One region of the Paenibacillus sp. RC73 genome, then DNA from elsewhere that is predicted to be linked to it. Evidence: riboswitches for the same ligand, from Rfam matches in the RefSeq annotation. Region 1 holds a riboswitch; the other holds the start of a gene.
The links. Region 1 has a riboswitch for cyclic di-GMP ahead of ABH897_RS10895 (glycosyl hydrolase). Riboswitches for the same ligand answer to the same signal wherever they lie in the genome.

Region 1 (16,599 bases):
ATGAAGGAGCATGACAAGACAATGGCTACCAAAGTACCCGCCAGCTTCAGCAGAATCGCCGTACCCAATAACTCCTGCTCATCCTTGGGGTCCTTGACGAGATCGCGCACCAATATAGAATCAAAGCCAAGAGTCGTGAAAATCAGAAACATCCCGAAAAAAGATTCCGCATAATTCCACTTCCCCAGCTCCTCCGGTCCGAGCACTCTCGCCATGATAATGCTGACCGCCAGCCCAAACACCATGCGGATCATCTTGTCACCGAACAGCCAAGACGTATTCGCCAGCAGACTTCTGCGCGATTTGGCGCGATTTTTGACTAATGTCATAAGCTCTACTCCATCTTGGAAAATGACCTTTCGCACGGCTCCATAGCATGCTGTTCTGCCGATGCGACTACAATAATGTACAGCGAAGAGACCTCCCGGCCAGGCGGGCGGTCCCTCCATGTCTTACACGACGACGGAAGCTTCGACCGCAGCCTGCCTTTTTACCCGCTCCAAGTCTGTATCCACCATCATATGAATGAGCTGTTCGAAGTCTACTTCCACTCGCCAGCCCAGCTTTTCCTTTGCTTTGGCGCAATCGCCGAGCAGTAGATCTACCTCTGCCGGACGGACGAACTGAGGATCAATGACGACATAATCCTCATAGTTCAGACCTGCATGGGAAAAGGCAATTTGCAGCAGTTCGCGGACGGAATGCATTTCTCCCGTTGAAATGACGTAATCATCCGGTTGATCCTGCTGGAGCATCATCCACATTGCCTTAACGTAATCCCCCGCAAAACCCCAGTCCCGCAGCGAATCCAGATTCCCCATGCGCAGCTCCTGCTGCAAACCCAGCTTGATACGGGCTACAGCGTCCGTCACTTTGCGTGTTACAAACTCCAGCCCACGGCGGGGCGATTCATGATTGAACAAAATGCCTGAGCATGCAAACATATCAAAGCTTTCGCGGTAGTTCACCGTGATCCAATGACCGTACACTTTGGCGACACCGTAAGGGCTGCGCGGGTAAAATGGGGTCGTTTCTGTCTGCGGCGTCTCCAACACCTTGCCGAACATCTCACTGCTCGACGCCTGATAAAAGCGCGTGTCCGGCTTGGCAATCCGTACCGCCTCCAGCATATTGGTGACGGATAGCGCTGTAATCTGCCCGGTAGCCAAGGGCTGCGGCCATGAGGCCGCGACGAAGGATTGGGCAGCCAGGTTATAGACCTCATCCGGGTCAGACTGACGCACGGCTTCGATGAGCGAAGCCAGATCGGTCATATCGCCGGAAAGCCAATGAATGTCATTCTGGATATGTGCCACATTTTCAAAGTTCGGCGTACTGGTGCGTCTGCGTACCCCGTACACCTCATAATCTTTGGACAGCAGCAACTCGGCCAGATAAGATCCGTCCTGTCCGGTAATCCCTGTGATCAGCGCTTTTTTCATTCCTATTCCTCCACCGTTTTTTATTGTTCAACCAGATCCAGACCTTGAAATGCCTGATACACAGACCTTAATCCCTCTTCCAGTGAAATACGCGCCGACCAGCCCAGCCCGGAAATTCGGGACACATCCACCAGCTTGCGCGGTGTGCCATCGGGAGCGGACGTGTTAAAGGTAATTTCCCCCTCATAACCGACGACTTCCTTCACCCGTTCAGCCAGCTCCCGGATGGAAATATCCTCCCCAACGCCGATGTTCACAATCTCATTTCCCTCATAGCTATTCATCAGGAACAGACAGGCTTCCGCCAAATCATCCGAATGAAGAAATTCACGGCGTGGTGTGCCGGAGCCCCATACTTCGACTGTCGGGGACTGATTCAGCTTGGCTTCGTGAAACTTGCGGATGAGCGCAGGCAGCACATGAGAGGTCTGGAGATCAAAATTGTCGCCTGGACCGTACAAATTCGTAGGCATCACCGAAATAAAACGGGTTCCATATTGACGGTTGTAGGACTGGCACATTTTAATCCCGGCGATTTTAGCGATAGCATAGGCTTCATTCGTAGGCTCCAGCTCACCTGTGAGCAGATATTCCTCCCGCAACGGCTGCGGGGCAAATTTGGGATAAATACAGGTCGACCCAAGAAATAGCAGCTTGCTTATATTCGTCCGGTATGCCGCGTCTATCACATTCGTCTGGATGAGCAGATTGTCACGGATAAAATCGGCCGGGTAATCGTTGTTCGCCAGAATCCCACCAACCTTGGCTGCTGCCAAAAACACATAGTCCACCGACTCAGTTTCGAAAAAGCGGTCTACAGCCTCCTTGTTGCGCAGATCCAGCTCGCTGCTTGTGCGAGTGATCAGGTTACGGTAGCCTGCTTTGCTCAATGCCCGAACAATGGCGGAACCCACCAGTCCGTTGTGCCCTGCTACATATATGTTGGAATGAAGATCCATGCTTTCCCCTACCCTTCCTGTTGGAGTGAATTTAATATGCATCGTTGGAGCCCAATAGCACCCGGAACGTTTTCAGCATGATGATAATATCCGTGCGTAAACTGCGTCTGGATATGTATTCCAGATCCAGCTCTACCATCTGGTTAAAGCTCAGATGATTACGACCGCTGACCTGCCATAGGCCGGTACAGCCTGGCGTAACCGTCAGACGCAGCTTATCCCTTACCGTATAATCATCGACTTCTCTGGGCAGCGGGGGTCTGGGCCCTACCAGACTCATCTGCCCACGTAGTACATTCAGCAGTTGCGGCAGCTCATCAATGCTCGTTCTGCGGAGGAAGCGCCCAATACGGGTGATGCGTGGATCATCCCGCATTTTGAACATTGCACCTTCGATTTCATTTTCCAGCAGCAGCGTGGACAATCTGTCCTCGGCATCGGACACCATGGAACGAAATTTGATCATGCGAAACGGCCGCTCATTTTTACCAATACGAACTTGATAAAATAACGCGCTTCCTCTCGGGTCCTCCAGCTTAATCAGCAAAATCACGAGCAGAAATACCGGGCACAGCACGATTAATCCAATGAACGACAGCATGATGTCCATACTTCGCTTCACGAACGGATATACGCTCAATCCTTGCCGACGTTCAAGCCCATGAGCGGCCGAATACACTTCCACTGATGTACTCAAAGCTTCGGCCTCGTTCGAGTGGGAAGAAGACACTGCTCATCACCTCAGTTTCCGATTGATAAGTATTATTTATTCATTGTTAAAAGAATTTTATTAACTCTCATTTCCCTCCTTTCTGTTCATGTCAGGTTGCGTTCCTCCATGCCGCGCTCCGCACGAGTATCCGACCGTTTCACGTTGTTGAGCACCACGCCCAAAATACGTGCCTTTACTCTTTCCAAATTGGCTTTCGCTTTCTTGACGAGATCCTTTTTGACCTTCCCTGCCTGCACCACCAAAATTACTCCGTCACACATGGCGCTTATAATGAGGCCATCTGGAAAGGACAACAATGGCGGCGTATCCATTAAAATCACATCATAATGCTCCTTCAGCTCAGACATTAGAGCGTTCATTCTGCGGGAACTGAGCATTTCGGACGGATTCGGCGGAGTCGGTCCGGCTGTAATGGTATACAGATGATCGATCCCTGTTTCCTGAACCACTTCCTGCCATGGCTGCTGGTTGGCAAGGACACGCGTCAGACCGGTATGGTTACGCAAGCCGAACATGTGGTGCAAGGAAGAGCGGCGCAAATCCATGTCCATGACCAGCACCTTTTTCCCCTCTTGCGCATACGTTACAGCCAAATTGCTAATCGTGACCGTCCTGCCTTCACCCGCCTGAGCTGATGCGACCATCATAACCTCAATCGGCTCATCTACAGAAGAAAACTGGATGTTCGTGCGAAGCATACGGTACTCCTCCGAAACAGGAGATTGGGCATGCAGGGATGTGACGAGCTGGTTATTGATTAATCGCGGCATATTGTCCTTCACCTACCTGTTTGGGAGTTGTAGCTGAACCGTCGGAGCGTTTGTCTTCTTTTTTCATTTTCGTAATCAGGGACAGGGTAGGCAGGCCGAGTTCTTTTTCAACATCCTCTTCATTTTTAAAGGTATCGTCCAGCACTTCCAGCAAAAACGCCAAGCCTATACCCAGCAACAAGGAGGCGGAAAAAGCAATAAGCATCTGTATAGCGGGATTACTGTTCACAGGAACAGCCGGTTCAGTCAGACTGGCTTCGCTTAGAATCGTGACGTTGTCCATTTTCATGATAGAGGGAATTTGTCGTTTGAATACTTTGGCTACCGCATTTACGGTTTTGACAGCCTTCGTATACGATAAATCACGGATTGTTAAATCCATGACCTGTGAATCACCTGCGGTATTTACTCTTAGTTTTTGCGTCAGAGCTGACGGAGTGACCTTGAGATCGGGGAAGCTGGCGACCACCTGGTCCATAATTGCCGAGGACATCATAATTTGCTTATAGGAGTTCGTTAAGGCTATATTCGTTTGAACGACACTGTAATCGACGACACCCGCACGATCCGGCCTTGGCGTCTGGTTGATAATAAGCTTCGCTGTCGCTTCATAAATCTGAGGGGTAAAATATACATTTTTCACACCCACCACAGCACATACCAACAATACGATACCGCTAATCAACCATATTCTTTTTTGGATCATACGAATGTACTCTTTCAGCTGCACAAGACCAGTCCTCTCTGATTGACTTGTTTTCGATGCAATGACGCTTGTACTGATCCTCTGCATAGCATGACCATATAATCTATAGTAAAATGTTGTATAATAGCGCATAGAGGGTCTAGCCAGCGAATAAGCACAAGTGCTAAACCATCGGTGGCCTCCCAGGGTATATGAACGATAACATATGGTTAAAACTATAAAATATAGATACGTTATGTATCTTACATAACTAATTTATGATACAAAACGTATCTTGTCAAGCGTAAACTTGCTTTTTTTCTTTCTCAACCTTGCATTCAGGAGGAATATCAGATGAATTATGGCACCCGCATCGCTGAATTACGGGAATATAAGGGATTAAAACAAGAGGAACTAGCACAATCCCTCGGAATTACGCGGGCGGCTCTTTCTCACTATGAAAAAAACCGGCGCAAGCCAGATTTTGAGATACTGACCAAGCTTGCAGACATTTTCGGGGTATCCATTGATTACTTGGTAGGACGCACTAGCCATCCGGCAGCAATTTTGGATTCAGCTGTGAGGGAATTTGTGGACCAGTTGGAGCTGTCCGATGAAGATATCCTGCAACGTTTTAATTTGACCATTGATGGACGAACTTTGTCTGAGGAAGAAGCCAAGCGTTTTATCGCGTTTGTCCGCATGGAACGAATGATGGAATAAAGAAGGGTGGGAGCCGGTTCACTCCTATTTTAAGCAGTACCGGCAACCGGTATTTTACAAGCTCTTATCCTTTCGGTCCTTGGTTCCGTCAGCTTCGCTCTGTAGACAATGCGGCATTGTGATGCCGCATTGAAGCAAAATATCCCGGATGTCCAAGTGGACGACAGGTTTGTCTGCTTTCCGTTCGTTGTTTCGTAGAAGAGGGTTGTCCATTCCTGATTCAGTCTCCTTGTTCATTCGGCACTTACCTCACTTTATCATTCTTGGTCACTGGAAAGAGAATCCCCACAAACCATGTATGTATAGTTATGAGCAAAACTATTATATATGAATACATACCTGTAATGTTGTCGTCTTATGGCGAGAAAATTAAAGGATTTTCGGATTTTCTTCTGAAATATACGCAATGAACTTCCAAATCAGAACCATTTACAGATAAAAAAGAACCTGTCAGGTCCTACTTTCTCCTGATAGGTTCTTTGGCATTCTATTTTCGGTTGCATGTAAGGTATTCTTCGACGCTGGTCCTACTCTGTATCTGTCCTGATTAAGCGACCTCGGCCGCCGGGGACACTTGGGTGCCCCCAGTCGCTCGGACTTTGTAAGCGTAGTGACTTCCGGCTTTCACCGTGTGGTCCGTATACGCGCTTCCCACTACTTCCGATGCAATCACCTGATACGCCCCGTTTGTCCCGTCCGCACGCAGTACATCATAGGCGGATACGCCTTCTGCCTGAAGCCAATTGATCTTTACCGCGCCTTCCTGAACAGAGGCGGCCTTCACCTCTGTAGGAGCCGAAGCTGCGGTCTGATCTGTACTTTTCAGTTCCAGAATGTATTGCACCGACTCTCCGGGACCCAGCTTTTCTTCAAAATCAAGGGCAGGCGAAGCCTTGAGTCCGGATATGGAACGCTGTGCCTGGCTGTACGTAGAGCCAGCTCCGAAGCGTTCACCCGTGTACAAACCGGCTTTCGGCATCGTCACCCGTACACGGATCGTCTGTGCTGTGGATTCAAAATTCACCAGGTTCACTAGCAATTTGTCCGAGGTGGCCCCACTGCCAGCCAGCGGTTTAAGCTTAGACGTATCCACTGTACGGACATAGACCATCTTATCCTTCGTTTCCTCCGGATTCAGGACCGTATAAGTCAATGGTTTCCCGTGTGTGGCATAAGCCAGACTCAAGCGTCTCATGATGTTTACACGGCTGTCCTGCCCTTGTCCGAACGGATAAATTTCCGTATTCGCCGGATTGTGATTTTGCAGGTCAAAGCCGGTTTTAAACAGCGTGTAGTCCTTATAAAAAGCAGCATGCTGGATAAACATATCGGCAAAACCGATCTGCGAACGCATAATCCGGTCGAATGCTGCTGCTTGTGGCTGACTGGCCCCGTAATCAGGGTTGTCCCGATGCGTATCGTTCGTACCAAACTCCGTATTCAGCATCTTCTTCTCCAGCCCGTTGCTTGAACCGCCGAAGGTTTTCAGATTTTGAACGAAGCTGCCCCCGCCCTCTTCATTATACGATTCGCCGTAGGCGTGCCCGTTAGTCAGGTCGGTGACATCCTCCAGCTGTTTACGTTGTGCCGGGTCCCGCTCCCATCCATCCGGATCGCCGCATTTCAGCGTACCTCCGGTTTGGTTTTTACAAGCCTTGGTCGAATACGTCGGCCAGTAGGCCCAGCCCGGCGCTACCGTTTTGAGATGTGGCGCCAATTGCTTACCTTCCGTATTCAGCCACTTGGCCACGGCCAGATTGACTGCTTTCGAGCGGTTAAACAATCCCGGTTCATTATCCACTTCATAATATTGCAGGTATGAACCATATTTTTTTACATAATCGCGCAATTTCTGCTTGGCCGTCTCCGGCAGGGAGCCGTCTTTTTGCAGCTTGATATCGCCCGTATATAAATACAAAGCCGACGATTGCATATTATACTGCTTCAACGTTTGATAGTACTCTTCCACGTCTGTGCATGCCTTGTTCACATTACTAGCGCATGTGACTCTCATGACATTGCCGCTATATGCAATTCCCAGCCATTTGAGAACGTATGGTAAATGTTTTACTGCACCCTGATCATAATAAAATTCTTTATTGTTCACATTCGTTCCGGTCAGTATATATTTACCGTGTATCGGCTCAGTCGCAGGTGAAGCTAACGTCTCCAAGCTCAAGTCATCCCAAGTCCACCACACATTTTTATCTTCAGCAGAGGAGCAGTATAGGCAGCGCGCTGTCTTTAGCTTGAGTACGTTAACACCGCTTTGCAATTGCTCTTTGGGGATATACAGCTCGTAGTTGTTTTTGAAATTATATGCACTGCCTGTGCCGGAAACCCCGGCAATCTGAATGATACCGGACAGCTGATGATTTGAAAATACAGCCATTTGGGGAACGGCTTTGCCCGCATCCAAAATCCGTACACGGAATATCATCCCGTTGGGAGGAACCTGATCCAGCTTGTACTGGAGTGATAGTTCAGGATTCATGGACGCATTTAAACCGGGAGGAATATCTCCACTGCTGAGCAATACCGGAGCCGTTGTACTCTCTGCTATGGACATCGCTGACGATGCTCCTTTAGCAGACGACTCGGTGGAGGCCGCCGAAATATTGACATTGTCCTTACCGACCATACCTTTAAATTCTGCTGAAGAGTCATCCCGCTGACCGAGTTTCCATACCGGACTGGCCGCCGCTACTTTAATCGTCTGAAGTTCTTCACTCTTGGGAGGCGTATGAATAAACCAGGCGATCATCGCTATAGCTGCGACCCCCAGCAGCCCGGCCAATAATACTATATACCTTTGGGTCAACCATTTTTTCATCATTGTGCTCCACCCTCTCTCCTCAAAATTTTTGGCGGGGAAAGAGTATATATCAAGGAAGAAACAAAGCGTTGCCGGGAATTACCGCTTTCGCTTCATGCTGACTTTCCCACATCAGACGTGCCATTGCGTCGCCTTTTTCATCATAATATTCAACTTTCAAATCTGCCATTTTGCCTGCTTGCAAGGTAATGCTGCCCTTGCGTTCTGTCCAGCTTTGTTTGAACCAGCTATCAATAACCAGCTTGCCGTCTACCCATACACGAATGCCATCATCGGATATCGTGGTAAGCGTATAGGTCTCACTATATTGCGGCTTGATTTTGCCCGTCCAGCGGACCGAGAACTGATCAGCCTTCACCTCGGGATCAGGCGAGGCCGCACGCCAGTTATAATCCAGCTTACTGTCTGTACGAACCAAAACAGCGGTGCCGTCCAGATCCATGCTGTTAAAATATTCACCCCGCAGCCCGTTCACGTAGACCATATCCGGAACGGAAGGCGGGGCTGGTTTACTTACCACTGGCGGAGCCGGAGTTGGATCGTTTGGCCCCGTGTCCGGTACGGTCGGTAGCTCCGTCTCAGGTTCTTTCATCGCAGCTAACCCTTTTTTCACATCATCCCGCGTCAAGCTTGTCGAATCATTCATATAATCCTGAATCTGATCCGTCGTGTTATTTTCGGTCAGCATCTTGCCCCAGGTCATGGAATACACCCATTTTGGCTGAGCCTGCATCACCTCGGGACTGGGCACCTCACCGTGTTCCCCAATGGCAATCGGCTTATTCCGTGCCAGTCCGAGCAGTCCTTCGTAATGGCTTTGCTTAAAATCATGGTTGTAAATGTCTACAGCCAAAATATCCACTTTGTCATCCCCCGGATATTTCGGGGTATATGGAACAGTGTACGAATTAGGCGCGTTCGGACTCCATACCCACAGCAGATTGTTCAGTTGATGCGTGTTTACAAAACGGTCATACATGATATTCCAGAGCTGATTGAAATTGTTTTTGTTTCCCCACCAGAACCAGTCGCCGTTCATTTCGTGGTAAGGTCTCCATAATACTGGAACGCCTGCATCACGAAGCTGCTTTAACGATACAGCGACCTTATCCAGATCGGCAATGAGAAGATTATACTGCGTAGTACCCGGCGTCACGTATTTATTGAACTCCGCCTGGCTTACTTTCGCCTGCACATTGGCCCAAGTCAGTGGTTTACCCGGCAGCGGTTCATGATAAGTCATCGTAACCATTCCGCCAGCTCTACTCCAACGTATGGCGCTATCGATGACATTTTTACGTTGCGCTGCCTCCGTAGCGGCGGACTGGCCGGAGATGGCTCCCATCTCGTAGCCATGTACACCAGCATACGCCTTACTGATTTTCTGGACCTTGTTGCTTAATTCATCCGGACTTTCCAAATAATCATGTTGACCTGTGACCATCTTTTTTCCCGAGATGCTGATCAAATAGTTGTATAGTTCACGGGCCTCAGCAGAAGCGTCCGAATTAACAGGCTGTAATGTGGCAGCATTCGCCACGGACAGAGATTCACCAAAACCGGCGGGCAACAAGGAAAAAAGCATAACAACGGGGAGTACACTGCGTATCAATCGATACACAGGGGTAAAATAGGGGCTCACTCTCGCTCTTCCTTTCGGTAGCCAGGCTGCCATCCTCACGGAAGGCCCTTTAGCTTTGCGTACCTGCCTTTCAACAGGGCTGCGTTTATCGTGGAAGGAGTTTGGATTCCTTCTTACCCTAAGTATCGACTTTTTTTTACCAAAATTTAATAGGTCATGTTCATGAATTTACAGATTTTCGCGTATTTTCGACAGTTCGGGCTAAAAAACTTCATAAATGAGTCCTTTTTTTATCTTTCAGGATGGTTGCAAGATGCTCATTTATGAAATAAACTGGTGACGGGAAATTTCATCCCAATCCATGCAAAAACGGACAATATCCTCTTCGATCAACTCAGAACCTGTCTGTACCTCGATCAATTCCACATCGGTCACGGCTAAAATGCTATGCTTCGTCCCTTCTGGAATGCGAACCACATCACCAGCCTTCACCTTATGCAGCTTTTCATTCAAAATAATTTCCGCTTCACCGCTAATAATGGTCCAAATTTCACTCCGTTTGAAATGAAGTTGGTAGCTGATATTTTTGCCTTGCAGCACACGGATTCGCTTGGTCAATACCTCGTTGCCCTCGTCATACTTCACATAATCCACTACCCGATAATGACCCCAACGGCGCTCTTCGTACATTGGACGCTGATTATGAGCCTTGAGCACTTCCTTGATGCGCGGACTTTCCGCCTTATTGGTCACAAGGATGCCATCCGGGCTGGCAGCTACGATCAGATCATTCGTTCCGATGATCGCCACGGGGATATCCAGTTCGTTGATAAGGCTCGTATTGACGCAATCCTCCGTTACTACGCCTCTGCCCACTTGCTGATGGGACATTTCTTCCGTTAAGGTGTTCCAGGTACCTAAATCCTTCCAGAATCCATCATATGGAAGAACAACGATATCCTTCTCCTTCTCGACTACCTCATAGTCAAAGCTGATTTTTTCCAGAGAAGAATATTGCTTTTGCATTTCTTCATAGTTCAACGGCAATCCTTTGGATGCCAAGATATCGAGCAAGTAACCCAATTTGAATGCAAAAACCCCGCAGTTCCATAGAGCATTGCGTTCCATCAGACGCTCCGCCTGCTCCCGGTCGGGTTTCTCTTGAAAATGGCTCACTTCGCGGTAGCCTGTGCTACCTTGTGTGGCATCATTTTTAGGTATAATGTAACCATATTTCTCAGAAGGATAGGAAGGGACAACCCCGATTAACGCAAGCTTGCCTTCACTCTCCTGAAGAGTATGTTCCAACTGGGCAACTGTAGCAAAGAAAGCATCCTCTACATAGGGATCTACCGGCAATATAGCAACGATTTCATCGGGTGAAACACCCACGATGGAATATAGATAAGTGGCTGTTAACGCAATCGCGGGAAAAGTATCTCTTCGTTCCGGCTCAACAATGATGCGCGTATCCTGCCCAACCTGACTCTGAATCATTTCAACCTGCGCTCTCCCTGTTGCAATAAACGAGGATTCGGACAAGCCGTTATCCCCCAGTTGTCTCCACACCCGCTGCACCATAGATTCCGAATTACCCTCCGGACTCTCCAGCACCTTCAAAAATTGTTTGGAACGGGAATCGTTGGACAAAGGCCATAATCTCTTACCGGAACCACCAGACAAAAGTACGAGCTTCATAACTCTCCACTTCCTCTCTAATTTGGGTAGGTGATCGGATGGGCAAGGTCGAGTAGCCCGCTACGGGATGGATTTGATCTTACGATCGCTGTTGCCGTGGGATTCTTTGGATTGTGTAAGACATTTAGATGTAAGAATCCCACTAAGCTAATGCTTCCGATGCGAGCTTTCCTTTGGAAAGCTTTCAAGCGAACGCTCCGCTTCTCCAGCTTCAAATCCATCCCTGCGCTACTCAAATATGCATCATGCCAATCATACCGTTTATTGCAAAAAGCACGACCGGACGATTCATGTCCGGTCAGCCTGTAAAGACGCTCGCGCGCCCGGCGCAGCCGCATGGCGCCTTAATCCGAAGGAGCGGTACCACCCGCGCCGCTCCTTCGGATACGCCCTTCCTACCTCCCCCCCATAAGGTGGAGGTTAAAAATTGTGACTCCACGGCGGAAAGCAGCGAAGCGGGCAGAATTGTTCTGAAGAAGCGGCAGCGTTTGCCTTTATCCCCGGATTTTAACCTTTGAATGTTTTACACAATAAAGAAAATCCGGGGGTAACAGCAATCGGAAGAACAATCTGCACGCGTAGCGTCTCCAAAACCACCACAGTCACTTTTTTAAGCTTCCACCTTATCCCGATTCCACCCACTCATCCGCGGACGACCCACGGAATAGTATTCCAACCCCGAGCCTTGAATCTGCTCCTCCGTAAATACGTTACGACCGTCAATCAGGACTGGCTTGTGCAGAATGGAAGACAATTGTAAGAGATTGACGTTTTTGAACTCTTCCCAATCGGTCAGCAGGCAGACCGCGTCGCTTCCCTCGGCAGCTTGCTGCGGGGAGGAGCACCATACAATATTCGGATGATCCACGCGCTCCTTGAATTTTTCCATTGCAATCGGATCATACAGCTTCACAATAGCACCTGCCTGAACCAGCGTTTCAACGATTTCCAGTGCCGGAGCCTCGCGGATATCGTCTGTATTCGGCTTGAAGGCCAAGCCCCAAATGCCAATCGGCACGCCGTGCAGCTGACCCAGCGATTCACGCAGCTTGGATACGATCATGAAACGCTGGTCAGTGTTAACCTCGACCACCGATTTTAACAGCTTAAATTCATAATCCACATTACCCGCAATTTGGATGAGCGCATTCGTGTCTTTCGGGAAGCAAGAACCACCGTACCCGATCCCAGCTTGCAGGAAAGAGGACCCGATTCGTTTGTCCATCCCCATACCGTCAGCCACACAGGTAACATCCGCGCCTACCTTTTCGCAAATATTGGCGATTTCGTTGATAAACGAGATTTTGGTCGCCAGAAATGCGTTGGACGCGTATTTGATCATCTCTGCACTGCGGATATCCGTTACATAAATTTTATCCGTGAACACCTGATGCAGCGAAACCATCGTTTCACGCAGCCCCGTGTTGTCCAAACCGATAATGATGCGATCTGGATGGAGTGTATCATTGATAGCAGAGCCTTCTCTCAGAAATTCCGGAGCGGATACAATATCGAAGGACAAACTCGTATGACGGGCCAGCACGTCCTTGATCTTTTCGTTCGTTCCGACAGGCACCGTGCTCTTGGTCATTATAATTTTATACCCGTTCATGGCCTTCCCGACATCAGCAGCAGCCTGCTCAATGTAGGACAGATTAGCTTCACCGTTAGCCAGAGACGGCGTACCTACCGCCAAAATAACGATATCCGAGCGGCGAACCGCGTCGGCCAAATCCGAAGTAAACTCCAAACGACCCGCTTCCAGATTTAACGCGATCAATTCCTCAATGCCAGGTTCATAAATAGGAGATTCCGCCCGGTTCAGCATGTCGATTTTGTGCTGCTCCAGATCGACACAAATCACCTCATTACCTTTATGTGCAAAACACACGCCCGAGACGAGTCCAACGTATCCAGTACCGATTACAGCCAGCTTCATTCCGTTCATCCTCCTTTTAGAAAGTTCACATAGGCTTGCTCTACATACTTTTTGAAATGATCCTTGAACGTATCTTCATCAAATTTGCGTGCATGGCTAATGATACCGTCCACATCCCATGCATGCTGCTCGACATTGGCGACCGCCTCCAGCACATCCTCTACCTGATGTCTGCGGAAAAATACACCATTCACATTAGGGACAATGGTATCCAACGCTCCCCCGCCCTGATAAGCGATAACAGGCCGTCCGGCTGCATTCGCCTCCAGAGGCGTGATACCGAAGTCCTCTTCCCCCGGAAAAACGAGCGCACGGCATTCTGCCATCAGCTTGTTGACCTCTTCGTCTTCAAGTCTGCCAAGAAACTCAATGTTCGGGGAGGCCATGCCTTCCAGTCTTTTGCGATCCGGTCCTTCACCGACAATGCGCAACTTGAGACCATTGCGCTTGAATGCCTCAATCGCCAGGTCAACGCGCTTGTAGGACACTAACCGGGATACGATCAGGTAATAGTCACCGATGCTTGTAGCACGTTGGAAACGGGATGTATTAACAGGAGGGAAAATGACATCCGACTCCCGTTGGTAATAGTGCAGGATTCTCCGTTTGACGACCGAAGAGTTGGCGACAAATTGGTTTACGTTGCGAGAAGTTTTGGCATCCCATGTTTTCAACCGATTCATGTAAAGCTTTAGCATGCTTTTGAGCAGGTTGGATTTGGACTGCCGGGCCATATATGTATCGTAATCCCAGGCAAACCGCATCGGTGTGTGACAGTAACAAATGTGAAACGTATGTTTAGGTACCTGGATGCTTTTCATAAATGCGCTGCTGGAGCTTAACACAATGTCGAAATCCCTAAAATCAAAATCACGGATAGCGATGGGGTACAGCGGCAGCACTCCTTTGAAATTGGCCTTCACTCCCGGGATGTTCTGTAGCCAGGTGGCTCTAATATCTGCATCCTTCAAGTTGTTCGACAGGCGGTCGTCGCTGAACACCGTTGTGAAGATTGGAGCCTCCGGATACATATCGTGGAATACCTCTACCACCCTTTCCGCTCCGCCCATTTGGATTAAGTAATCGTGTGCTATCGCTATTTTCATCTGAATCATCCTTTAACGCGAATGTCGGTCAGACTCCTGCCAACAAACCCTTATAGTAATGAACTATATCCTTAACCGTGTTCTCGATAACAAAATGCTTCTTGACCCGTTCCATCCCTTTATCGCCCATTTGCTGACGTTCCTGTGGATGCTCCAGCATCCAGCGGATGGCTTCTTCCAGCTTGGCCGGATCACCCGGTTCAATAAGTAGCCCGGTTTCGTTCGGTACGACGGTTTCCCTGGGTCCACCCTCATTCGAAGCAATCACCGGCAGCCCTGCGGCCATGCCTTCAATAATGACCTGCCCGAACGGCTCCGGTGTGATGGAGGTGTGAATCAGCAGATCACAACGCTGCATCAAGCCCTGAATGTCATCGACGTGTCCAAGTAAATTGACGTTGTCTAATCCGTATTCGCGCATCGTGGATTCCAGACGGCGTTTGTATTCCTCTTCGCCGAAGAGCGCATCTCCAGCCAGCCAAAATTTCACACGCTTATCCGGTAAAAAAGAGCGCGCCGCTTCCAGTAAAATGTGCTGTCCCTTCCACTCTGCCAGTCTACCGACCAACACGACGTTAAACGAGTCATCGTCACGTGAATTTGCAGTCGCATCACGGGCTGTAATCGCTTTGGCAAATGCCGAGTAGACGACGAGCGTCTTTTTGTCCGGGGGCAGCTCCAGCGCACTCAGCGTGGACTTGGAATTGGCAATGACGCCGTTGGGCAAAAAGCGGGACATCAGCCGTATGCCTTTGGCCACAATCGGCTTCAGGTACGGCGGACCGATATGGTCACGGATATGCCAGATCAACGGCACCTTCGCTGACTTCGCGGCTACGGCGCCGTAGAACGCTGACTTGAGCGAGTTCGTGTGAACACACACGACCTTTTCCTCGCGCAGCAAAGGCGCAAGCTTTTTCCCATAAGCCAACAGTCGGTAGGCTGCCGCAGGCGCACCCAGATTGACGGCATTCCGCCCCCGATTGCGAATGGAATCATCCAGTGGAACGATACGTACATCAATGTTGCGCTGCCGAAGACGATCGGCCAAATCGCCTTCCTCCGCCAAAATCACGAGCGGGTCGATATGTTCCCCGATGTTCGTCAGTATGTTATACAACGCAACTTCGCCACCGCTCCATCTTGCCGTGTGGTCGATATAAGCTATTCTCAGCATTTTGCAGCCGCCTTTCTGTCAAGGACCTGCCGGAACACATCTTCCACCTGCTCCGCCACATGTCCCCACGTATATTTGCTCAGGACATGGTCCCTGCATTCCCGTGCGTTGGGAAGGGCTTCGCGGTTATCCAGCACACGCAGCAGTCCTTCCGCAATGGCTTCGCTGTCCGTTCCCCGGAACAACAGCTCCGGACGGAATCCACTTAAAATTTCCCTGTTGCCGCCTACAGGAGTCGCCATCACTGGCAACCCCGAGGCCATCGCCTCCACCGTAATCAGGCCGAAGCCCTCCAGTGCCTGTGTCGGCACAACGAACATATTCGATGCCTGATGATACAGGGGGAGTTCCTCATCCGATACATATCCAAGCAATCTCACATGATTATGAAGATTGTATTCTGCCACCTTGGAAGCCAGTTCCTCCATCAGAGGTCCCTTCCCCCCAATCAGCAGCAGATGATCAGGATGACGCTCGGTTACCCGCCGCCATGCTTCCAGCAGCTGTAGCAGTCCCATTCGGTTAACAAGACGACGGACGGTCAGCACAATCGTCGCATTCTGTGGCAAATTCAGCCGTTCCCGCACCATCCCCCGATCCTCTGCCGGATGGAACCTCTCTACATTCGCCGCACCGGGAATGATATGGATTTTGCTGAGTGGAACCTTATAATGCTCATGCAGAATATCCCGAAAGGTTTCGCTCAGCACTACAAATTTGTCCGCCAGACCATAAGCCTTCATTTCAATGGATTTGGCCAACGTTGTTTTCAGCAGATGCTTGAGGCCTTGCCCTTCAATCTTCATTTCCTCCGTCCATGGGCCGTGGAAGGTGGTGACTACCGGAATTCCCCGTTTTTTCGCCTCCAGCGCCGGGCCGACACCATAGGGGGCAAAATGGGAGTAGAGCACATCTATCGGCTGCTTGTCGAACAGCGTTGCTGCATATT
Region 2 (16,599 bases), on a different contig from region 1:
GGTCGTATTGCTCCATTTTTTTGGACAAAAATTCGCCGCGTTGAACGGTTACTGTAGCTGTTGCAGAAGCGTCTTTCGTATTGCTGCCTGAAAAAGTGGCTGTGTTGGAAAAACGGGATTCTTCGCTGGTGATGTTAGTGGAGTATTGGATTCGGTATGCGCTGCGGATGTTTTCATCTTTAAAACGGATGATGAAGCCGGTACCAGCCGAATCGGCTTCCAGCGTATACTTATCCTTATCCACCGGATCACGCAGCAAGGTTGAACCATCCACGTTGATTTGTAAATGGTATAACCGGATAGAATCCCTCACCAGCTCCAATCCTTGGGGAGTCGGGTCGGTGACTACAGCATGTTGAACCGTATCCAATTGTTTATTTACGTCAATCGTCCAATCAATCTGATGGGTTCCATTGGCTTTCCCTTGCTTATCCAGGGAAGAGCCTGCCGCAGGCTTGATATTTACGACTGCTGTTTGTACGCCACCCTTGATCGGGATGGCGATAATGACCTCTGTACTGCCTTTTTCTATTTGCTTGCTGAACTCGGTCTTAACCTCCAGTTTTCCGCTGACATTGGAATGGCTCTCCACGTAATCGTTAAAAGTCATGACCACTTTGCCTTGGCGGTCTACCGTGAAATGGCCAACATTTCCATCTGTCGTAACCAAAGGAGAGGAGATATCTGTGTAGATTTCAAATTGCTCGGGCAATTGAAAAGTAAAAGTGTCTCCGGCTTTGTACGTATTGTTGGGAAGCTCCCAGTCATAAATGAGATGGACTGCATCGTCAATGTCCAAGCGGCTATCGGGATTGTATACCGCATCAATCACTTGACCAGTCGCATCGGTCAGGGTAAGTTTCGTTAAAATACTTGCTTGAGCAGCTTCTTCAGAATTCGTGGTGGCCGCTGCCTGAACAACAGGAGCTGGTAGGGAAGGAGGCTTCTGCTGTTCTGGTTCTATGACTGGTTCTGTTTCGGGTACTACGATATCATATACATCATTTGTAACGGTTTGCCCTGCCTCGGTTCCGGCAATCTCCGGCTGATCCGGGGCAGGGATTTGAGCATAAGCTTGGGTGATACCAAAAAAGCTTTGTAAAATGAGTAATAATGCAATAATCATTACATTCCATTTTTTTCTCATACTCTATTTAAGTCTCCTTTCTAAAGATTACTGTATAAAGATTACTGTATATTGTATTCATGTCCGGGCGTTTATAGCATCCCTCCTTCTTTCCCGGAAGTAATATATTCAACGGACTAAGAGTCTGTCCAATGAAATAGAGATACCCCCTACGCTGCAAATTAAGTAAATCTGAGTAGCAAAGGGTGTTCGGATATGGCGAACAGATCCAGCTTTAGGTGCTTTGTCGGGCCTGAACAATGAGGCGATGTGTCGGATTTACAAGAGGGTCACATGTAATTAATGTGAGCAGCTTTTGATTTTCAAAGCTTTTCAGAACGGAGACGTCTGTAGGAGCGACAATCGAAATTTTATAGACTGTATAACTATATTGTTCACCCTTGGTATTAATCATGATTTTATCTCCAATCTTTACCTCGTTCAGCCGATTAAATAAACGTCCTGCTGTACGCGCACGGTGGGCTGCTATGGCGGCGTTTCCTGTCTGACCCAGAGCTGCCGTTTCCGACATATGTACAGATGCGTGCTTCATATTATCCCGAGTTGCACCCTCCAGCACAGGAAGCTTCAAATCAATGCGATTAATGCTAATGGTGGCAATGGGGAGTTGCTTAGGATCTGTTTCATTTGCAGGTACCGAAGGACCTCGTGTGGTTTCGATGCCCGTGTTTTCTGTAAGCTTGCTGGACAAGCGCTTATAGCCGTCGATAATGCTAGGGTTCAATACCTCTGCTTCTTTCAAAAGCTCGCTCTGCTTCCGATCTTCGTTCCATTCATTGGCTTTAGGAAACAAAATAATGAGTAATCCCAAGGCGATAAACAAGTATGATAGCTTACGCAATCTAAAAACCTCCCTAACATATGTAAGGTGTATCGCGTACTGATTTTAAAAATCCCCCCTTTCTCATTTAGTGTAGTCTGAGAAAGGGAGGGTATGATTATTTTTATTTTTTGCCCATCCGTCTATATTTCAGATACGCGCCACAAATGATCATAGCTAGACCTGTTAAATAGAAGGGAGCAGGGCTGTTTTCTCCTGTTTGTGGCAATTTATTTGCCATTGGTGAAACATTCGGATCTTCCGGTACATCAGCAGGAACTTTGATTCCACCGCGAGGCAGAGAGTCGTCATCACTTTCCACGGGGGGATTAGGTTCCTTATTAGGTTTAATGATTGGTAATTTCGGTTTTGCTTTCGGTGCAGGTGTAGATTCAGGCACAATACCACCCGTTGGCAGGCCCCCATCATCATCCGTCTGTTTTTTGTCAGGTGTAGATTCAGGCACGATGCTATCTAATACCGGGCTCTCACCATCCACAGTCTGTTCTTTATTGTCCACTAAAGGAACGGATATAGACGGCGTAGTTGTTGTTTCAGGCTCCTTGTCGCGTTTTTTGCCTGATCCTGAGCCGGTAGACGTACCTGGATTAGTAGGCGTACCAGGCGTACCCGGGCTGGTAGGTGTACCAGGCGTACCTGGATTGGTAGGTGTACCAGGTGTACCCGGATTGGTAGGTGTACCTGGATCTGTGTTGTTTTCTTTTTGGTTGGTTACCACAACCTTCTTTATGCCCGCGCTTTGTTTGATCGTATCGTCTATTTTGATTTCAAGCTTACTATCCATTATTTTATAGCCTTGGGGAGCTACAAGCTCTTCCAAGATGTAATCATCATGGAGCAATGCAGAAAACACAATTTTCCCTTCCGCATTGGTAGTTTGAATGATTGGGGCTCTTTTCTCCGCTTTATCATAGAGCGCGAATTTTGCTCCGGGCAGTACCTTATCAGGCTCATCTTGATCAACCTTTGTAATTTCGAGGCTTTCTTTAATACCGCTGCCTGAACTGGAGCCGGAAGAAGTCCGCACAATAATTTCTTGATTCGTCTCCTTCTGTTCTGTCGTTAAGCGATCCCCTTCAAAGGTTACTTTGTTGCTCACCTTTTCTTTGTCAGCTGCATCAATGAACGCTTGATATTCCAGGATAAAGGCGGAGGAGATCTCCTTCGTGAAAGCAAGCTCAAAAGTTTCCTGACCTTGAGCATCTGGCTTGAAAATGAGCTTGTAATCACGATCCCTGGTTAGTTCTGTACTCTTGGTAACCTTCCCGTTTTCAGACACCACAGTTGAATACAGATGAAAGGAATTCTCGATCAGAATCTGATTGCTGCTGGGATGATCCACAATTTTGGCATTTGTTACTTGAGACTGTCCTTCGTTTATACGGATTTGCCAGTTAATTTTATTCCCGTTCTGGCTGCCGCTTTTAGAAACATATTCTCCACCGTGAGGTAAGGTTACTTGGGCTGACCATTCTGAGATTATATTTTCTCCATCCAGAAAAAGGGCCTTATTGCGGATTTCTTTTTCAATAAGTTCTCCTTCCAGCGTGGTTTGGAACGTAATCCAATATGGGGTTTGAATCTGATTTTTAAATTGGATACGCAACGTGTTGCCATTTTGTTCGGATGGAAGAATAAGTGTGTACTGGTCTGCTGGTAATTCGGAGCCCTTTTCCACGCCGTTCCTCGATCCATTCAGTGTCATGTCGTACACTTTAACGGAGTTTGGCAGTAGCTTCTGACCTTGCAGCAATGGATCTTTTATTTCCGGTTGTTTCAGGGTCTTACGGTTATAGTTGGCCTTAATGTCCCATGTGATGTGCTTGGAGCTGGCATTGTAGCTTCCTTGCTTGGCTCCATTTTGTTGTGTCATGATATCCGGAAAGAGCCGCGCGTCTGCTTCTGCAGATTTTGAATCTCCGTCCTGCTGCCATTCAATGACGGATTTATTCCAGAACTCTGGCTTCGTCGTATCTTTCTTCCAGTCATTATTGAATGTGGTTGAATATTTGATCGTATAAGTATCTTGAATTGGTGCATGGAAAATGATATTAAACCCTTGTTTATAATCCTGTGATAACGGAATAAGCTCATAATCTGCAGGGGCTTGAAGTTCCGTTTTTCCGTCAGCGGATTGGATTTTCAAAGTGTTCGGCAACAAGGCCAGGCCATCGTTGGGAAATACATCCTTGATGACGATATCGTTCATAGTATATTGATCTTCATTGATGGTAATAACCCAAGGTATGAATTTTGCGTTGTAGTTTGGCTCCTTGGATTCTTTAATAATAATTCCACTTTTAAGTTGTGCGGTGGCATCCTTAGAGACTCCACCTGAAGTCACACGGTTCGTTACCTTATCATCTTGATATACACGTTCTTTGGCTTTCGTTTGATAACGAATGGTATAGGCAGTATCCACATCGGAGTTGAATTGGAGATCAAAGCCGTTGCTGTCCAAATCATTCGTAACCGGGGAGACGGTATATTCTGAGGATGGAAGCACCTCTTGAGTGTCGTCTTTGTATATTTCAAGTGAATCGGGAAGCCATACCTGACTGTTGTTGAACCGATCACTTAACAAGGCTTTGTCGGCAGGTATTTTCTTTTCGCTGAAGTTGTACTTGATCACCCAAGATACCGTTTGTGTAACAGGGTCGTAACTTTCCACCTTCTTGGACAAAAATTCTCCGCGATCAACCTGCACGGTAGCGGTAGCAGAGACACCATTCATAGAGTCTCCCGAAAAAGTAGCTGTGTTGGAGAAACGGGTTTCGTCACTTGTAATATCTGTGGAATACTGAATCTGATAGGCTTGGCTAATGCTCTCGTCTTTAAAACGAATAACAAAGCCCGTACCGGCTTGATCTGGTTCGAGCGTATACTTGTCCCCACTGATTGGGTCCTTAACTACCGTCGAGCCGTCAATATTGACTTGCAGATTATACAGTTGGAAGGAGTCTCGCAACAGCTCCAGCCCTTGAGGAGTCGGGTCTGTTACGATCGCATTCTTTACGGTGTCCAATTGTGTATTCACATTAATGGTCCAGTCAATCTTGTTTTTGCCGTTAGCTTTTCCTTGTTTACTTATTGGGGGACCGGACACGGGTTTGATGTTGACGATGGATGTTTGAACCCCGATCTTAATTGGAGTCGCAATAATGACTTCTGTGCTGCCTTTTGCAACTTCCTTACTGAACTCGGTTTTTACTTGCAGTTTTCCGCTTACGTTGGAATGATTCTCTACGTAATCGTTAAAGGTCATAATGACTTTCCCTTGGCGATCTACCGTAAAAGTACCAACCTCTCCATCTGTTGAAATCAACGGAGACGAGATATCTGTGTAAATTTCAAATTGTTCCGGTAAGTTAAAGGTGAAGGTATCGCCTTCTTTATACTGATTGTCCGGAATCTCCCATTCATAGCTCAGCTGGACTGCTGCGCCAATGTCCACACGTACGCCAGGATTATCCACAGCATCAATGATACGGCCGGTTTCATCCGTCAAGATCAGCTTGGTTAAAATATTGTCTGCTTGAACTGAGCTGGCTGCTGCCTGAATCATGGGAGCTATGCTGGGAGGTGCCTCTAATGGTTCAGGGTTCGGAATACCGTATACATCTTCCATAACTGTATTCGCAGTATCGCTTACAGCGCTTTCTGGTACAGCCGCGGTCGAAGTGTCTGCGTAAGCCAGCGCTGCACTAAAAAAGCTTTGGAAAATAAGCAATAGCACAATGATCGTTACATTTATTTTTGTTCTCATACTCTTAAGTAAGTCTCCTATTCATCATAATATTATGGAAAGTACCCGGGCGGATTTGGTTCCCCCCTCTTTCTTGTCCCGGAAATAGTATATTCAACATCTTAGTTTTTAAATGACTGACTAGATATACAATACCTTCCTTATCTCAACAATTTCTCAACAAGAATAGAAAAAAGCCCTGATCGCAGTGATCAGGGCTTTCTACAAAAAAAATTAATATTGTTTTGTTTTTGTATATTTGGAGGGTTCTTTGGCCATTGCAAACTTCTGTTTTCCGCTTTTTAGAGCGGCATCTACTGTAGTGTCAATGATAACCCATTGATTGTTGATATTGACTTCATTCCAGGCGTGGTAAGTTTTCACATAGGAGGATTCACCCATAACCAGCTTCGTTGGAACATCCACACTTCGAAGCATGGCGGCGAACAGTGAAGCGTATCCATAGCAAATGTCTTTTTGCGAAACTATTGTACGATCAATTTGTGGAAGGTAGTCTGTTGATAGGTTGAAAGGCTGGTTGGAATCGTATTTAATATGACTAATGACATACTCGTAAATACGTTTCACCTTTTCATCATCTGTCGTTGCACCCTTGGTTAATTCCTTGGCTTTCCGAATCGCCTGATTCGTATCGCTCCAGTCAATATTTTGAATAGAATTGAGGTATATGGTTTTACTGTCATTCAAATTTAACTGGACCGTTTCTTCACCTATCACTTTATACTGATTGCCAGTTAGCTGTTCCAATAAACGAATGTTATAATTGCCATTGCCCATTTGAAGAGCGAATGCTTCCTCAGATTTGCTCGAATTCAGATAATAAGAGTATTTCTCCGCATCCTTGGTAATTACGATCTTGGTTTTGACATTGGACTTGACAGGATAACGTATACTAACAATACCGTGGTTTACGTTGTTTTGATTCAGCCATGCCTGACTTTCGGCAGCAAACGCTGTCGTATGTAGGGGGATGGATAACAAAAAAACTAAAATTATTAAAAAAAATGACATTTTCCTCATAGAAAAACTTCCTTTCGGCGGCCAGGCTACCATCTTAAAAAGAAGGCCCTATAGCTTTGCGTCCCTGCCTTTCGACAGGTTTGCTATTATCGTATAAAGTTTTTCAGGAAAAAAAGACACGACAAAAAGCCTCTCCAACCGGTAGCTGGCTGCCATCTTAAAAAGAAGGCCCTGTAGCTTTGCGTCCCTGCCTTTCGACAGGTTTGCCATTTATCCTGAACAGTCTATATCTATCATTCTATCAGTTGGGCTTCTGATTAGGCAAGCACAATCTTAGATTTTCTCTGTTTTTCGACAAAGTCATCTGATAGATGAGTTTATAGTTTGGTTCGATTCCCCCATTTTTTGCGGAAGGAATGTGGGGTTTCTCCGACATGTTCCTTGAACAGGTTGATAAAATGGCTGGTGTTGGGAATACCTACAAACCGTGCGATATCCACAATGGATTCGTCACTGGTTTTAAGCCAGCCTTGAGCCGCTGTGATGCGGACATTAATGAGATAATCGATAGGAGAAAATCCGATCTGTTTCTTGAAGTTTTTAGCGAGATTGAATTTGTTTAACTCAAACATGTCTGCCAGCGAATCCAGCGTAATTCGTTCACTGTAGGATCGATCCAAATATTGCTGAACCTTGCGTATCTCGGTGATCGTATCCTGGTTTACATACGGATGATCATAGGGGTGCTGCAAAATATACGTCAGCAACTCACCAATGAGTCTGGATGTAAGCAGCTCAGCAGAAAGAGTTCTGTCAGATTGTACGCATAACAGGGAATGCAGCTTGTCCAATATGGTGCATGGATCGTTGAGTGATATTACAGGCTTGTTGTGCTTGGCAAATTGTTCGTAGAAATTGTCGATCAGATTGCCGTACACATTTACACTGATAAACTCCCATGCTTCATGACCAGCGGTGCTGTACTGTACGAATTCCTCACAATTAACGAAAAACATATCATGAGGCTTCAATATGTATTTTTTCTCCCGGTACAGTAATTCCCCTTGTCCTGATAACGTAAAAACGAGCAGAAACGAGGTGAGTTCCTTCCGTTCCATGGCATAAACAGATGTTTTTTTGAAATAGCCTATTTCCTGTATATAAAAAAGGGATCGCTTGGCAAAAGCGGAGGGAGTACATGCAATGACGACTGGATCGCTGCTCCAAGGGGTCCCGTTTCCGTTGTTTTTTTGGTCTGTTGTCATGTCCAATTCCTTTACAAAAGAGCAAATTTATCAAGCTAATCACTGTTTGTTTAACAAATAAAATGGTGGTTTACACATGATTTCCTATTAATACGATTTATTTTATCACATCACATAAATGCATGTAGCGAATAATATTTTGAATTATTTTCCATTCGAATTCAGGTGTACTAATATGGTGAAAACAGCCTCGTTTCCTCCATATTTTTAACTCATTCATCCATATGAAAAAGTTAAATCATGTTGAAAAAATTCGGAGATGCCATGGGTTCAATTCAATTCTGGAATAAAATCCAGGACAGGATGCTAAAGGTATTCTATGCCCATTCCACCTTCCAACGCACATATCCTTTCGTTTTGAAAAAAATGGGTCTTTGTTCTATCGAAATAGTTCATTAGGCTTATCGTGAAGAAAATTAGATTGGGTCCAATGTTGTGATTTTGTTCACAAATATGTAGGTGCACGAGGGAGATATATGAACTCTTTTTATGCTGATTAGTGTACTGTAAATATATGCAAATCATATGATAAATAACAGCATAAAAGTACAAAATTACACAAAGAGTGTATTCACTTATTTGCGTGATTTTCTGCTCCGGTGTGTTCTAATATAATAGGAAATAGAGTGCCGTTAGCTTTGGAATTCATACAGGCAATGATATGATGGGTAATACAGATATAGGGCTTCACTTACTCGACAGTCAGTTTGGAGGATTATAGGATGGGAAAACCAAAAAATACGAAAACAGCAGCGGCTTGGTCGCTCGTTATTCTGGGAGCGGGCTTTGCAGCTATGTTGCCTTTTCAGCAATATGGCTGGGCTCGGTTGTTAGCAGGTGCTTTCGAGGCAGGACTTGTCGGAGGACTGGCAGACTGGTTCGCCGTCACCGCATTGTTCCGTCACCCGCTGGGCATTCCGATTCCACACACGGCGCTTCTTCCCAAGAATAGGGACAAGCTAACGAGTACCTTGGTGAGTACGGTGGAAAATAACTTGCTTAACAAAGACAGTATCGCATCTAAAATTGCCGATATCCGGCTGGCCGATTTGATGCTGGATGGTGTGGAAAAGGGCTTGCGCACGCCGGAAGCGGCCGCATCCATAGATGTTCTCGCCAAACGACTGGTCCGGTCGCTTCCGCTTGCGGAGCTGGCCCCGGTAATTGCGGCCGAGATCAAGCGGCAGGTGACAGACTTCGACGCTGGACCGCTGCTGGAGGCGTTTGCCCGTCAAACCAGTGAGAAGGGCTATGACCGCCGCGCGCTGGATTACTCGCTGGAGCAGGCTGAATCCTGGCTTTTGAAGCCGGAAACGGGCTACACGCTGGGTACCTTGGGAATGCAGGCTATTAGCGGTTTGCAAGTGAGCGGGCTGATGCAATTCGCCCTGAATGCGTTCCTTGGCTATCTGAACGAAGAGCGCATGGGTGAAATGATTCGCCATTTCCTGCTGGATCAGGTTGCGGAGCTGCAAAGGGAAGAACATCCACGCCGTCAGGCCGTGCTGGATGGTCTGAAAACACAGTTGACCCGTCTGGCGACGAAAGATACGGTTCAGGAAGGATTGAACAGCTGGAAAAACAACCTCGTGGGTACCTGGGAAGGCGATGCGTCGGTGCTTCATAAGATGGAAGAGCTGCGCGTACGTTTATTGGGCTATATGGAAGATAGCAGCTATGTGCCGACCTATATTTTGCCGCTACTGGATCGGATGCTGGCTGATTTGAGAGGGAATACCGAGCTGCTGGACAAGATCAATTCTAGAATTGTGGCAGGCATTACCGGGCTGGTGGAAGCCAACCACAGTCGGATTGGTAATCTGGTACGCGAAAATGTAGATAAAATGGATAACGATTCCCTGATTGCTCTGATGGAGGACAAGCTGGGGCAGGACTTGCAGTGGATACGTATTAACGGCGCGGTTACGGGCTTCCTGATCGGTATTGTCCTGACAGGTGCCCGTATGCTGATCGGTTGATTCATTAGAGAAGAAAATGCTACAGATAAGGTTGTGGAAGCATGAGACTTTGGCACGAAGAGTTGATCGACAAGCTGCCGCGGCCGCAACTGCTGGGGCAACACCGCGAGTGCTGTGCACTGCGTGGGAACGGGTGGGAAAAGCGACATGCTACGGTTAATTATGTGTTCGACTATCACCCGATGCTGCTCGTCCGCTACCATAAGCTCATCATGGACGAAATGAAAAGTCGCGGTTACAACGTTGATCCGCTATGGGAGCAGCCGTTGTATCGCGGCAAGCAGTGCGAACCGTGGGCGACAGGGCTTGGCGAGGAACTGGAAGCTGTCGGCGCGTATGCGGAGCATGACGATGCTTATATGCAGGAATGCCTGGATAATCTGGCCTCCAAGGGTATTCTGATCGTGGAGCACGGTACAGGAAATTTAAGAAATGGATCGAATGTATAAAAACATGATGACTAAACGAAAAATATTCCTGATTACGTTGTTATTTGTGCTTGTGATCACTGGTTTCCGTATGCTGTGGTTTCATTATTATCAAGGACAGGAGTATCCTGAGGCCAAAAAAGGAGTATTGGACTTGCGGGGCTGGGATTTGCAGGGCCGTGAGACTATTCCGTTAAAGGGAGAATGGGGATTTTATGCAGGAAATCTATCAAAACCGGATCTTTTAAAATCCTTACCAGCGAAGGAGCAGCAGTGGATTCGTGTTCCAGGAAAATGGAATGCTGATTTGCATTCACCTGATTCTACTGCATATGGCTTCGGGAGCTATCGTCTGTTAATCCTGGTTGATCCCCAAAAAGCACCACTGTACGGGCTTCGAATTCCGTCGATTTACACCGCATCCAACCTGTTTGTAAACGGGCGGTTAATAAATAGCGAGGGCCAGGTGGCTGATCATCCTGAACAGCATACAGGAAGTTTCTCTCCGTATTCTGCTGCTCCATGGAATGTATGCGGGTGCCATCTTTTTTATGGCGTCTCGTAAAAAGCTGCTATTCTATTTTTTATTTTTCAGGTATCGTGGTGTGTACCGTTTTAACCATCATGATGAACGATGACAAGCTGTTACTGAGCGTGTTTCGCTTTCACTTAAAATACATTTGCTTTCCTATATGGGCAGCCATATATGCATACTCAGGGTTGTGCAGTTACTATTGGGCAGGTCCAGAATTGTTCAGACTGTTTTCGTGGGACAGTGTCTTTTTGCCATCCTGATTTTATTTATACCTTCACAGGAAATCCGTTCTTATCTAATGTTGATAATGGTGTTTCAGGGAAGTACGTTTGGTGTCATCATTCCCTTGTTTGCCTTTCTTAAGATATTCAGAGGTCAAAAAGACGCCATATTTCTATTGCTAGCTACCATAAGCGCCGGGTCCAGCATATTGTGGGGCGTTTTCAAAATGATATGGTGGAATTATCTTCCATACTACCCTTGGGATGTCGTGCTGTCCTTCCTGGGCTTCGCCTCATACTGGTTCAACACTTCTTCCAAACGAACACCGAACTGAGAAGTTTGTCGGACAGATTGCAGCGAGCTGATCAGGTTAAGAATGATTTTCTGGCGAATACCTCACATGAATTGCGAAATCCTCTGCACGGAATGATCAATATAGCGCAGTCTGTGCTGGATAAATCAGACCCATACCCTGGATGAACGGAACAGGAGCAACATGCAGCTGCTCATCACCGTGGGTCGGCGGATGTCTCTGCTGCTTAATGATTTGCTTGACGTAACGCGCCTGCGAGAACGGGATATTCGCCTGGAAAAACGAAGTTTGAAGCCCCAAGGGGTAGCTTCCGGTGTACTGGACATGCTCCGGTTCATGACAGATGGTAAATCGTTGGAAATGGTTATCTCGATTCCAGATCATTTCCCCAATGTGCTGGCGGATGAGAATCGGCTGGTGCAAATCTTCTTCAACCTTCTCCATAATGCGGTCAAGTATACGAATGCAGGAATGATCTCGATTCAAGCAGATATTCGGGACGGGATGGCCCATATCCACGTTCGGGACACGGGAGTTGGCATGGATGAGGAGACGCAGCAGAGAATATTCCAGCCCTATGAACAGGGAACGACACACTTGACGGTGATTGGAGACGGGCTGGGACTGGGGCTAAGCATCAGCAAGCAGCTCATTGAGCTGCACGGGGGAACCTTGAGGGTTCACTCTTCCTCTGGATCATTCCCCTGTAGTCGGTGAGATACCGGGGGATGAGGGGGCTTATATGGAGTATGCAGCGAGCGCAAGTGAAGAGATCCGCAAGTGAACGACTTCGTATGGAGGCCGCATGGCTACAGGCACAAATCAGGCCGCACTTTTTGTTTAATACCTTGAATACGATCGTTTCGTTGAGTGAGACGGATGGAGCAAGAATGATCGTTCTGATCGAGGAATTTGGAAAATACCTAAGAGGGAGCTTCAATTCCCGAAACCTGGATCGTGTCGTTTCACTGGAATATGAGCTGGCACTCCTTCGATCCTATCTGTATATCGAGAAGGAGCGCTTTGGAAACCGATTGAATATCGTCTGGGAAGTGGATGAAGAGTTGAGCCTGCATCTCCCGCCCCTTTCGATCCAGCCACTTGCGGAAAATGCCGTTAGACACGGCATTCTGAAGCGTATCCGTGGAGGGACATTGCGTATTCGTATCACGGATCATGCGAAGGGTACAGAAATAGCAATCTCAGATGATGGAGTGGGCATGGATCAGGAGAAGCTGGACAATATACTGACCTATCAGAATAAAGAAGAAGGAGGAGTCGGTTTGCTAAATACAGATCGGCGCCTAAAGCAAATGTACGGTGACGGACTGCATATCAGCAGCCATCCCGATCAAGGAACAACCGTCAGCTTTCATATTCCCCGCGAGAAGAAAAAAGAAGACTGACGGCTTTTGTCAAGTACGGATATCATGCAGGATCGGCTGGAAAAAGCACGCTTCTGCATGATATCCGTATCATATATAGGTTGCAGCTTGTTAGTTGACGCACGCAACTAGACATGCGCCATTTTCCATCGATTATACCAATCGGTGATCTGTTCATTTGGCTTCACATGTAGTTCTTCCCATAGAACGGATAATAATAAATCATACCACTGGCTAACCAAGGTATCCTTTTTCATATCCGCATATATTTTCATCAAACCCCAATACGCATCCTCTGCTTGAGGGTGTCGGTTACAGATATCCTCATAAAGAGAGATAGCCTTGTCAGGCTGAGCGTTTTTGTTATACCATTCTCCCATTTTTAATGAGGTGGCTATCCACATTTTTTGAAGTCTTTGACGTTCGCTTTCAGCCCACCAATAATCGTATTCTTGTAAATAATCGCCTCTGTATAGCTTCATTATTTTGGTATAGTCATCAATCGTTTCCTGGCTAATCGGCGGAGCAGACGTCAGGCTGTCCTCCCATTCCTCTTTATCCAGTAGTATGTTTGTCGTATTCAGAATATATCCGCCGCTGGTATTATCAATTTTTAAATAGTCCTTATATGGGCCCATAGCTTTTCTGAGGTAATAAGCAGCAGTATATAAAAGAGAGTAAGCCTTCTCCTCATCATGCTCCGACCAGAGCAATTCAATCAGTGCTGATTTTCGAACCAACTGGTCATGGTGCAGAAGCAGGTATAGAAACAACTCCTGTGATTTTTTTGTTCGCCACTGTATAGCCGTTAACTGCTGATCTGTTAATTCAACCGCGACTTCCCTGAAGACTTGTAACCGGAGAGGAGGACCAATGGAAGGCTGGAGCGCAGGGTGACCATCACGTTCCAGAATACGGTTTAGGGTCTTAATGAGGCGATCTGTGGTGACTGGTTTGATCAAATAATCCAGTGCATTAATTTCGAAGGCCTGAATGGCATATTCATTGTAGGCCGTTACGAATACAATATGGAGACGAGGTTTTTCAACCTGAATTTGCTTTGCTAGCTCAATGCCGTTCATTTCAGGCAGGCTTACATCGAGAAAAGCTACATCTATATTTTCGAGAAGAATTTGCTCTTTTGCTGCCAGTGGATTCATAAATGAACCTACTATATGTATGTTTTCAATTTTACTAAATAGACGCTTCATATAATCTAAAGCCAGCTCTTCATCATCTAGAAGAATAATTCTTGTGAATTTATCTGATCTCCCCACAAATAGTCTACTCCTTTTTAATCGGATACATACCATTATATATGATAACTTAGCTCCAGATATAAACAAAGTATCGAAATAGAAAAAATTTTAACGAATCATTATGATCACATGAAACAGGCGGGCTGTGGCATATTCATGATTAAGATGAAATGCCGCAAGCCCGCCTGTTTGTTATTTTGTTATGTTCCAGTGTCATTGTCTAATAGGGGGATAATTAGTTACAGAATCCAGCGTGTGATCTGTTCCAGCGGCAGTCTGGATTTTTCCCGCTTGGGTTCAAGGGCCCGATAACCAAAGGCAGCGATGACCGAAATATCCAGCAGTCCGTTCTCCAACAGTCCTTCTTCCTCCAAAATGGCATGCACCTGATCGTAGTTAAATCCCTCAATCGGGCAGGAATCAATGCCGATCTGAGCCGCCGCCGTCATCATATTGCCCAAGGCGATATAGGTTTGCTTGGAAGCCCAGTCGAATAACGTACGTTCGTTTTCCAGCAGGCGTTGATTTTCACCCTGAAAGATTTTATATCGGCCCGGCAGTGAGGCAAAGTCTTCCTCGGACATCCCTTTAATCTCTTTATACATGTACTCCACATACGGGGAATCATAACGAACATCCTTGCGTGCCAAAATCAGGACAACATGGCTGGCAGCAGGGATCTGTTTTTGGCCCCCGCTTGAAACCGCAGCCAGCTTTTCTCTCAATGCCTGATTTTGTACGACCACAAATCGCCACGGCTCAAAACCGACAGAGCTTGGGGAAAGTCGTCCGGTTTCGAGAATAAATTGAAAATCTTCCTCCGGTATGATGCGATCAGGATCGAATTCCTTGGTGGCATGTCTGAACAGAAAGGCATCCAGAATCTCCTGTTTTTTAGCTGATGTATTGGACATGAAGTGTACTCCTTCCGTTTTGGGTTAAGTTGGTGCTCCATTTATTTTCTGCTACTATAATGAGAGCTGATATCGAATGTATAGTCATCATATAAAAAGTTTTTCGCAGGAACAAGTACGCACATATTTGTTCCTTGTCATAAGTCTGAGATTTCGGGTCTACAATCGGTAGAAAGAAGGGGAAACCATGACGCAAGAGATGGAAAATACAGTCAGCGTGAACTTTGGATGTCCGGTAGCGAAAACGGTAGGGGTTATAGGCGGAAAATGGAAGGGAGTCATTTTATATCATTTGACCACGGGACCGCGCCGGTATAACGAAATTCGACGGACCTTGCCCAATATTACGCAGCGTATGCTGACCTTGCAACTGCGTGAGCTAGAACGTGACGGTATCGTACACCGTGAAATCTATAACGAGAATCCGCCGCGTGTGGAATACTCGCTTACTCCGTTGGGGGATACGTTGAGGCCGTTGCTGGATTTTATGAGAGAATGGGGTATCTTCTATGGGCAACAGACCTGCGAGCCTGTGGCGGCAAATTCCAAGTGTGGGGAGCCTTCTTGTTGAAGTGAAAAATGAGGAAAGCCCGTTGATGATCTCATGAGCTTCGCATGGAAGATGCATGAAATTCATTAGCGGGCGGAATAAGAGCGAGACGTTATTGTGAGGTTTACTTATTTGAACTCGATAGATTCGTTCATCTTCGTCCAGGCGGTTTCTCCGATGATGCCCAGCCGCCAGATGGCGATGCCTTTCAGGTCATAGCGTTTGGCCAAACCGATCTTGGCGTTGATGGTGCTGTCTTTTTCGCTACCCATAGAGATCCCCAAAATCAGCTTGTCCCGCAAAGTTTCCTTCAAAGCCAGTCGAATGGCTTCGTCCACTTTATCGAGTGGCTCAGGCGTTGCCTTTTGTCCGTAATCATAGGCCATAATGATCAAATCGTCCGCCAGATTACCCAGTGTCTTGTAGTCGTAACCTGAGTAAGAGCTGTTCAGCGGGTGCAGGACGACAGTGAGCTTGAGTCCGGCCTGATGCGCTTTGGCGGACAGCTTTTGGATGAAGGCGTTGTAGTCTGAACGCGCCTTGGCTTTATCTCCGCTCCAGCCCAGCCCCTCGAGATCCAGCGTGATGCCCTTGAATTGCTTGTCAGTGGCGGTGCTAACGATTTGGGAAATAGTTTGCTCCTGAAGCTGTGCATTTTCCAAAACTTTGGTCAGCTCGTGATTGCCGTCTCCAGAATAGACCATCAGGTAAGGGGAAGTCCCCTGACTGTCTGCCTCCTGTACAATGGACTCTGGTGTCACGGTGTCGGCTGCTTGAGGCCATTTGTATTCCTTGCCGCTGGTCGTAAATTGTCCGTTCGCATCAATTCGGCTCCAGCCGAAGGCTACCGCGTTAAAATCCGGTATTTTGGATTTTTGGTCGAAGGAAGATAGCGCATAAAATCCCACTGTATACATAGGCTCACGCGGCGATGTAATGGATACAGTCCGCGTTCCCTGATTCCAGTTGACTGTGGCTCCAAACTGCTGCCCGAAGAAGCCTAACGGAATCATTGTGCTGCCACGCACGGTTTGG

Region 2: linked by a shared signal. The riboswitch ahead of ABH897_RS23730 (transglutaminase family protein) and the one ahead of ABH897_RS10895 (glycosyl hydrolase) in region 1 are both predicted to bind cyclic di-GMP.

Annotation. Positions count from the first base shown of each region.
Region 1 is NZ_JBIYCV010000004.1:203,306-219,904, reverse strand. It holds gene ABH897_RS10940 (flippase) at 1-329, opposite strand, end outside; gene gmd (GDP-mannose 4,6-dehydratase) at 453-1,442, opposite strand; gene fcl (GDP-L-fucose synthase) at 1,463-2,401, opposite strand; gene ABH897_RS10925 (sugar transferase) at 2,433-3,131, opposite strand; gene ABH897_RS10920 (CpsD/CapB family tyrosine-protein kinase) at 3,218-3,904, opposite strand; gene ABH897_RS10915 (YveK family protein) at 3,885-4,634, opposite strand; gene ABH897_RS10910 (helix-turn-helix domain-containing protein) at 4,944-5,312, shown strand; gene ABH897_RS10905 (hypothetical protein) at 5,367-5,549, opposite strand; gene ABH897_RS10900 (PD-(D/E)XK nuclease family protein) at 5,860-8,148, opposite strand; gene ABH897_RS10895 (glycosyl hydrolase) at 8,198-9,823, opposite strand; cyclic di-GMP riboswitch class I at 9,804-9,884, opposite strand; gene ABH897_RS10890 (sugar phosphate nucleotidyltransferase) at 10,052-11,428, opposite strand; gene ABH897_RS10885 (hypothetical protein) at 11,674-11,946, shown strand; gene ABH897_RS10880 (UDP-glucose dehydrogenase family protein) at 12,039-13,367, opposite strand; gene ABH897_RS10875 (glycosyltransferase) at 13,373-14,473, opposite strand; gene ABH897_RS10870 (glycosyltransferase family 4 protein) at 14,502-15,650, opposite strand; gene ABH897_RS10865 (glycosyltransferase family 4 protein) at 15,644-16,599, opposite strand, start outside.
Region 2 is NZ_JBIYCV010000013.1:38,258-54,856, forward strand. It holds gene ABH897_RS23715 (collagen binding domain-containing protein) at 1-1,147, opposite strand, end outside; gene ABH897_RS23720 (class D sortase) at 1,362-1,988, opposite strand; gene ABH897_RS23725 (collagen binding domain-containing protein) at 2,092-5,754, opposite strand; gene ABH897_RS23730 (transglutaminase family protein) at 5,968-6,735, opposite strand; cyclic di-GMP riboswitch class I at 6,788-6,869, opposite strand; cyclic di-GMP riboswitch class I at 6,912-6,992, opposite strand; gene ABH897_RS23735 (AraC family transcriptional regulator) at 7,092-7,979, opposite strand; gene ABH897_RS23740 (DUF445 domain-containing protein) at 8,702-9,958, shown strand; gene ABH897_RS23745 (TIGR02328 family protein) at 10,000-10,407, shown strand; gene ABH897_RS23750 (hypothetical protein) at 10,391-10,951, shown strand; gene ABH897_RS23755 (histidine kinase dimerization/phospho-acceptor domain-containing protein) at 11,375-11,623, shown strand; gene ABH897_RS23760 (sensor histidine kinase) at 11,640-12,173, shown strand; gene ABH897_RS23765 (sensor histidine kinase) at 12,206-12,862, shown strand; gene ABH897_RS23770 (response regulator) at 12,970-14,118, opposite strand; gene ABH897_RS23775 (NAD(P)H-dependent oxidoreductase) at 14,340-15,014, opposite strand; gene ABH897_RS23780 (winged helix-turn-helix transcriptional regulator) at 15,202-15,585, shown strand; gene ABH897_RS23785 (stalk domain-containing protein) at 15,693-16,599, opposite strand, start outside.